3 regions of the Clostridium sp. 'deep sea' genome follow, and region 1 is predicted to be linked to each of the others. Evidence: riboswitches for the same ligand, from Rfam matches in the RefSeq annotation. Region 1 holds a riboswitch; each other region holds the start of a gene.
What was found. A riboswitch is a leader RNA that binds a small molecule or an ion and turns the genes downstream of it on or off. The one in region 1 is predicted to bind thiamine pyrophosphate.
Positions count from the first base shown of each region.

Region 2: linked by a shared signal. The riboswitch ahead of thiS (sulfur carrier protein ThiS) and the one ahead of thiC (phosphomethylpyrimidine synthase ThiC) in region 1 are both predicted to bind thiamine pyrophosphate.
Region 3: linked by a shared signal. The riboswitch ahead of thiD (bifunctional hydroxymethylpyrimidine kinase/phosphomethylpyrimidine kinase) and the one ahead of thiC (phosphomethylpyrimidine synthase ThiC) in region 1 are both predicted to bind thiamine pyrophosphate.

Region 1 covers NZ_CP063353.1:229,945-232,220, forward strand. The annotation lists gene IMX26_RS01130 (ABC transporter permease) at 1-685, shown strand, start outside; TPP riboswitch at 803-909, shown strand; gene thiC (phosphomethylpyrimidine synthase ThiC) at 980-2,276, shown strand, end outside.
Region 2 covers NZ_CP063353.1:1,710,895-1,713,170, forward strand. The annotation lists gene IMX26_RS08030 (thiazole synthase) at 1-4, opposite strand, end outside; gene thiF (sulfur carrier protein ThiS adenylyltransferase ThiF) at 8-826, opposite strand; gene thiS (sulfur carrier protein ThiS) at 816-1,007, opposite strand; TPP riboswitch at 1,139-1,247, opposite strand; gene IMX26_RS08045 (aminoglycoside 6-adenylyltransferase) at 1,326-2,189, opposite strand.
Region 3 covers NZ_CP063353.1:1,681,818-1,684,093, reverse strand. The annotation lists gene IMX26_RS07910 (arginine deiminase) at 1-779, opposite strand, end outside; TPP riboswitch at 1,065-1,175, shown strand; gene thiD (bifunctional hydroxymethylpyrimidine kinase/phosphomethylpyrimidine kinase) at 1,250-2,050, shown strand; gene thiM (hydroxyethylthiazole kinase) at 2,101-2,276, shown strand, end outside.

The DNA.
Region 1 (2,276 bases):
AACCTATGTAACCCTAATAAAGCAAGTTTATATTGGTAACCTAAGCAATATAGGAAGATGTACAATTGTTGTTACAGATGATTTTTATAATAAAATTATAGAAGAAACTAATGCAGATCTTGTTACCTATTATACCTATAATTATTATAACTTAGAAGAAACAATTAAAATTCAAAATAATCTCATGCAGAAATTTGAACAGATTAAGACAACAAGCTTAAAAGGAAAATTTCAATCAAAAGCAGCTAAAAACTTTGGTTACCCTATATGCAAACAACAGTACATAAAAAACTCTAGAGTGGCTAGTAAATTCACTATATTTATTATGTTTTACATTGCCCTTATCTTTTTTGTGATTAGTGGAGTAGTACTCTATTTAAGAGTTATAAACAGCTTAGAGCATAGTAGAAAAAGATTTAGAACATTAAATGAATTAGGTATGAATAATGAAGCCTTAAAGAAAATCATAAGCAAAGAGTTGATTTTAGTGTTTTTATTGCCAGTATTTTTAGGTGGAATAATGGCTATAGCATTTACTTTCGCTACATATCATAGCTTTTTATATATGACTAAAATACTACTATGTTTAACAATTAGCATGATATTTTACTTATTACTACAAGTAATGTTTTTTACTCAGGCAAAAAGAAAATTTATTAATGAAGTATTAAAAAGCACCTTTTAAAACAAGTACAAAATATAACAATTGCCGTAATGCTACACTATGGCATTAAGGTTTAATATATTACAAATAAACATTTACATTAACTAACTACTGTGTTATATTGTGTTTGAAAACTAAATATGTAACTAGGGGAGTAATTGTGTGATTGCTGAGAGGAAACCTTGAGTTTCGACCCTTTACCTGATCTAGGTCATGCTAGCGTAGGGAAGTATGTATTATTATTGTATTACTTAAAGCATAAACCTAGGTTATGCTTTTTTTGTTTTTAAATGTTTAATAGAGAAAGGGAAAGATATGAAAAAATATTCTACACAAATGCAGGCAGCCAAATTAGGAATTAATACTGCTCAAATGTTAGAGGTTGCTAAAAAAGAACAAATGGATGTTAATGTTTTACGTAAAAAAGTAGCAGAGGGTTCAATTGTAATACCAGCAAATATAAATCATACAAGTCTAAGAGCAGAGGGTGTTGGCGAGGGATTAAAAACTAAGATTAATGTAAACCTCGGTGTAAGTAAAGACGCTTTTTGTTATGATGGCGAAATGGATAAGGCCTTAACTGCTATTAATATGGGTGCAGAAGCAATAATGGATTTATCTAATTATGGTAAAACCCATGATTTTAGAAAAGAACTTATTAATAATAGTACAGCCATGATAGGAACTGTACCAGTTTATGATGCCTTAGGGTTTTATGAAAAAGAATTATCTGAGATTAAAGCCGAAGAGTTTTTAAAAGTAGTAGAAGAACACGGTAAGGATGGAGTAGATTTTGTTACTATTCATGCTGGAATTAATCAGTATACAGCCAAAGTTTTTGATAGAAACCCACGCTTAATGAACATAGTATCACGTGGTGGATCATTAATGTATGCTTGGATGAAACTTAATAATAAAGAAAATCCATTTTACGAACACTTTGATGAATTACTAGAAATTTGTCGTAAATATGATATAACTTTAAGCTTAGGAGATGCTATGCGACCAGGTGGATTACATGACTCTACTGATGCTAGCCAAATTCAAGAACTTTTAATTTTAGGTGAGTTAACCAAAAGAGCATGGCAAAAAGATGTTCAGGTTATGATTGAAGGACCAGGACACATGAGCATTAGTGATATTGCAGCAAACGTAATGATTGAGAAAAAGCTGTGTCATAATGCTCCATTTTATGTACTTGGACCGTTAGTAACTGATATAGCTCCCGGTTATGATCATATAACAGGTGCTATTGGTGGTGCTATTGCAGCCGCTAATGGCGCAGACTTTTTATGTTATGTAACACCAGCTGAACATTTAAGGTTACCTACTATAGATGATATGAAAGAGGGCATAATTGCTACAAAAATAGCTGCCCATGCTGCTGACATTGCTAAAGGCATTAAAGGAGCTAAAGAGTGGGATTATCGTATGAGCGAAGCTCGTCGAGATTTAGACTGGGACACCATGTTTAAAGAAGCAATTGATCCTGAAAAGGCTCGTAGCTATCGCGAGTCTGTTAAAACAGAGGTAGAAAACTCTTGCAGTATGTGTGGAAAAATGTGTGCAGTAAGAACCATGAATAAACTGCAAAAAGGTGAAGATGTAAATA
Region 2 (2,276 bases), 1.5 Mb from region 1:
CCATAGTTTATACATCCTTTTCGTCCATTAATATTCTTAAAACAGTATTTGCTTGATGATTGGCAGCAATAGCAACTCGAGGAGCCATAAGTCCACATCCTGGTTTTGCTTCAGAGACACTGTCACCTATTAAGTAAAAATTATCTTTAATTTTCTTGGTGATTATTGTGTTGTTAGAGAAATAACCAGCTACACCAGAGGCCGATACAATTATTTTATGAGGCATTTTTAACATTACTGTATTAATAAGAGTTGCCTTTGAAACTGCACTATCTAATGCCTCTACAATTATATTTGCATCCTTAAATAACTGCTCTATATTGTTTTCCTCTATAAATATATCTTGCGTTTTTACTTCAACATAGGGATTAATGTTATAAAGTAAATCTTTTAATGCCTCTGTTTTTTTCATACCAATGTGCTTAATAAAATACTGCTGTCGGTTTAAATTACAAGGTTCAACAATATCAAAATCTAGCAAAGTTAAATGGCCAATACCAATGCGAGCCAATGATACCGCAATATTAGATCCTAATCCACCTAAGCCAGCTATGGCAACCCTAGCATTTTTAATTCTGTTATGCACGCCCGGACTATGCCGAGCTATCAAAAGACTCTCAAGCTCTTCTCTTAAGGGAATTTCACCCCTTTTTATCAGGGTAAGTGTATCATTTTCTTTAAGAGCAGCATCTTTATTTATAATAAAGCCATTTAAAATAACCATATCAGCATTAGCTTTGTAAATTTGTTTCACTGTAAACGCTGTTGTATTAGCTGTCACCCTAAATTCTTTTTCATTTACCAAAATTTTTATTTTAACCACCACCTACAAAGCTAATAATTTCAATTTTATCTTCTTGTTTAAGTTTATAACTATCATAATGCTGTTTAGCAATAATTTGTAGGTTAACCTCAACAACAACCTTATTTTGTGATAGCTGCAACTTAGTGAGTAGCTGGGCAATAGTAATATTATTAATTTTCATTGCTTTACCGTTAACTATCATAATAGTCTCCTTTCTCTAGGGAAAAGAGCAAATAATAAATAAAAAAGAAGTAGAATAATCTCTACTCCCCTCATAACATATATTTTAAAATTAAAAATCACAAATCCTAAGAAATTTGTGATAGATAGTTAACATATTATATCTGACTTTCCTACGATGGCATTATCCACATCAGGTTATGAGGGTCAGAGATAACATCTCTTTCTCAGCCTATTTATACAGGCTCCCCTAGTTTTTATTAAGTTTTCTAAAGAGATTTTAGCATAGCTTTATATTTTTTACAATAGAACTGTAAAAATATGTGTTATTACTAACACTTTAATTATTATTATTTCTTAGTTCTTCTCTTACTTTACTTAAATAAACTCGTACTCTTTCGTCATCTAAAAATGGGTATTGGTAGTTGAGTTTATCTGCCACCCTAGAGCCAACCTTACGTATAAAATTGCCTGCTTTTTCGAGGCTATCCCAAATTTGCTCATAATTTGTGGTAGCATGAAGCTCAATAAATTCTTGATATTCTTTTTTATTTAGATAGTTTTTATACCACTTGCCTGCCTTACCTAAGTTAACTTTCCAATTATAGTTATAGGCAATATCCCAATCTATTAAAGCTCTAATTGCCTTCATTAAATAAACATCATATACTCTACGTACATATGGAAACTCATCTCTCCAAATCCCTTTGGCAATGTAAGGCTGTATCCACCATGCTTCATTAATAGTAGCATTATACGTTTTTTCATCTGGCTTTTGAATAAAATAGCTACTCTCATTAGGCTCAGGTAACTTTGGTGCCATGTTATCTTTATCTAATAACCACATACTAAGACTATCTTGTTTAGCTCGCTGTGACATTTTTTTTAGTGACTCAAATGATAAATCTATTCTAAAGTCTTCAAACTGCATTAAAAATATATATGAATTATTCTTATTATCATTCTGTTGAACAATTACAGGATTACCAAAGTAGTCATAAATCCAATTATCATCAATACGGTAGTCATTATTTGCAAGATCCTTTATAAAAAATACTACATCGTAATCCTGCATTTTATCTACTGGAGCATTTTTATTTACTCTAGAACCATTAAGTAAAACAGCTCTAATACAGGTTTCTTTATTTGCAAAATTGAGTATTATCTTTATAATATCGTCTTGAATTAATGAATTAAAATTCATTGTTTTTCTCCCTTTATTGTATTAATCATTAGCTAACTGTTTATTTGTTTGTTCTATAATTATTCTTAGTATAGCTATAAATGTATT
Region 3 (2,276 bases), 1.5 Mb from region 1:
TCTGTAAGTTCAGGTAATTTATCAAAAGCATTTTGGGCTAATCTTTCAATAGCAAAAGGTGATGTTCTTTGGCTACAGCCAATAGCTATTACCTTATTACTCAAAATTAAGATATCTCCACCTTCAATACTGCTATCATCATTTACATGGTGAATTAATGGTGTTTTACTTTTATTAAATAAAGTATGATATTCATATACATATTGTAATAATAAGCTTTCACGTTTTCTGGCAGCGGTATTCATGGTATTAACACTCAAAGCATTACCTACAACTGTAGCTGGATCTCGCATAAAGTATAGGTTTGGAATTGGGTTTAAGAAAAATTTATGATGTGCTTTAATATGGTCAGCTAAAGTAAACTCACGTTTAAGGTGATTAGTTTCAGACTTTTCTAAACCCGCTATTAAGTATTCAACAACCTTTTCACTGGGTTGATCAGTTAAAAAGTCATGTAATACAGACTCTAAAGCTTTACTACGTAAACCCGCATCTTGTAATACAGCCTTAATAATTATGTCTTTTTGATCTTTAACTTTAATAATGTCTTCAATTAAATCTTCAATATAGTGAACATTAACCCCTCTACTTCTTAAAACATCAGCAAATCCATCGTGTTCAACTTGCATTTGTTTTACCCATGGTATGTCGTCAAACAATGATTTTTCAAGGTTTTCTGGAGTTAATCTTTCTAGCTCTTTACCAGGACGGTGCAATAATACTGAATTTAACTTACCTATTTCTGATTGAATATTTAAAAATACTTGTTTTTCATCCATTCTCAACTTCCTCTCTAGCTATATTTTTATGAACTTATCACCTATCTTTAGCTAAATGATTGTTTTTTTAGGCATGAATGTTAAACAATCGCAGGGTTAGTATAGCACCCCGAAATATGTCGAAACAAGGTAAAAGGGCAAAATGGATTAATATTCATTGTAATGTATGGAATTTCATGGTTGCATAAACTAAAGATTTTAAGGATTTTAAGTAAAAAAATGCTGGTAATAAAGCCTAATTGTATTGATTTTAGAGTAAATATTTGTTATTGTGAATGTAATTGAATAGTGTCCTTGGGGTGCCACAATTGGCTGGCTGAGATAAAAGACCATAATCTTTTGACCCATGAACTTGCCCTGGGTAATTCCAGCGAAAGGAAGGCTGTATGAAATTATGACCATGTTCTTTTTCTGGAACATGGTTTTTTTGTGATATAAGCGACACATAAATAAAAAAGTGGGGTGTAATAATGAAAATTGCATGTACAATTGCAGGCAGTGATTCATGTGGTGGTGCAGGAATACAGGCCGATATAAAAAGCATGAGTGCTAATGGGGTTTACGCTATGAGTGTAATTACAGCAATTACAGCTCAAAACAGCCAAGGGGTTTTTGCGGTGCAGGATGTTGACCCCGGGATTATTAGCAAACAAATAGAGGTTTTATTTGAGGATATTAACATAGATGCAGTAAAGATTGGTATGGTATCCCAAATAGCATCCATAGAAGCAATAGCCACATCTTTAGCTAAGTATAACTATAAAAATATAATACTTGACCCTGTAATGGTCTCAAAAAGTGGTTATAAACTGTTGTTACCTGAGGCTGAAAATAGCCTAATCAAAAGGCTCTTGCCAATGGCTTTAGTGGTAACGCCTAATATTCCGGAGGCAGCGGTTTTTGTAAAAATGCCGATTAAATCTATAGCAGATATGAGACAGGCAGCCCTTAAAATACATGCTCTTGGCCCTAAATATGTTTTGTTAAAGGGTGGGCATTTAAGTGATGAGATAGCTGTAGATATTTTATACGATGGCAACGAGTTTTTTGTTTATAAAAGTAAACGAATTAATACCAAAAATACGCATGGCACAGGATGTACGTTATCGAGTGCTATCGCAGCCAATATTGCCAAAGGAATGGCTGTTCCAAAGGCTGTAGAAAAGGCTAAACAGTATATAACTGGAGCTATTGTGAATAGTTTTAGTATTGGCAAAGGGGTAGGTCCTACCCACCATTTTTATGAGTTTTATAGCTCTAATAGTAAATAGATTAATCATAATAAGGCATTAATAAAATACTCAATAAGGAGAATAATTTAATGATAAACAATAATAGTTTTGCCTTAGCGTTAGCTAAGTTAAAAGAAAAAGCACCTTTAGTTCACAATATAACAAACTATGTTTCAGTAAATGATGTAGCTAATGTTTTATTAGCTATTGGGGCATCACCTGTTATGAGTCACTCACCCCAAGATACCCAAGATTTATTAGCAGT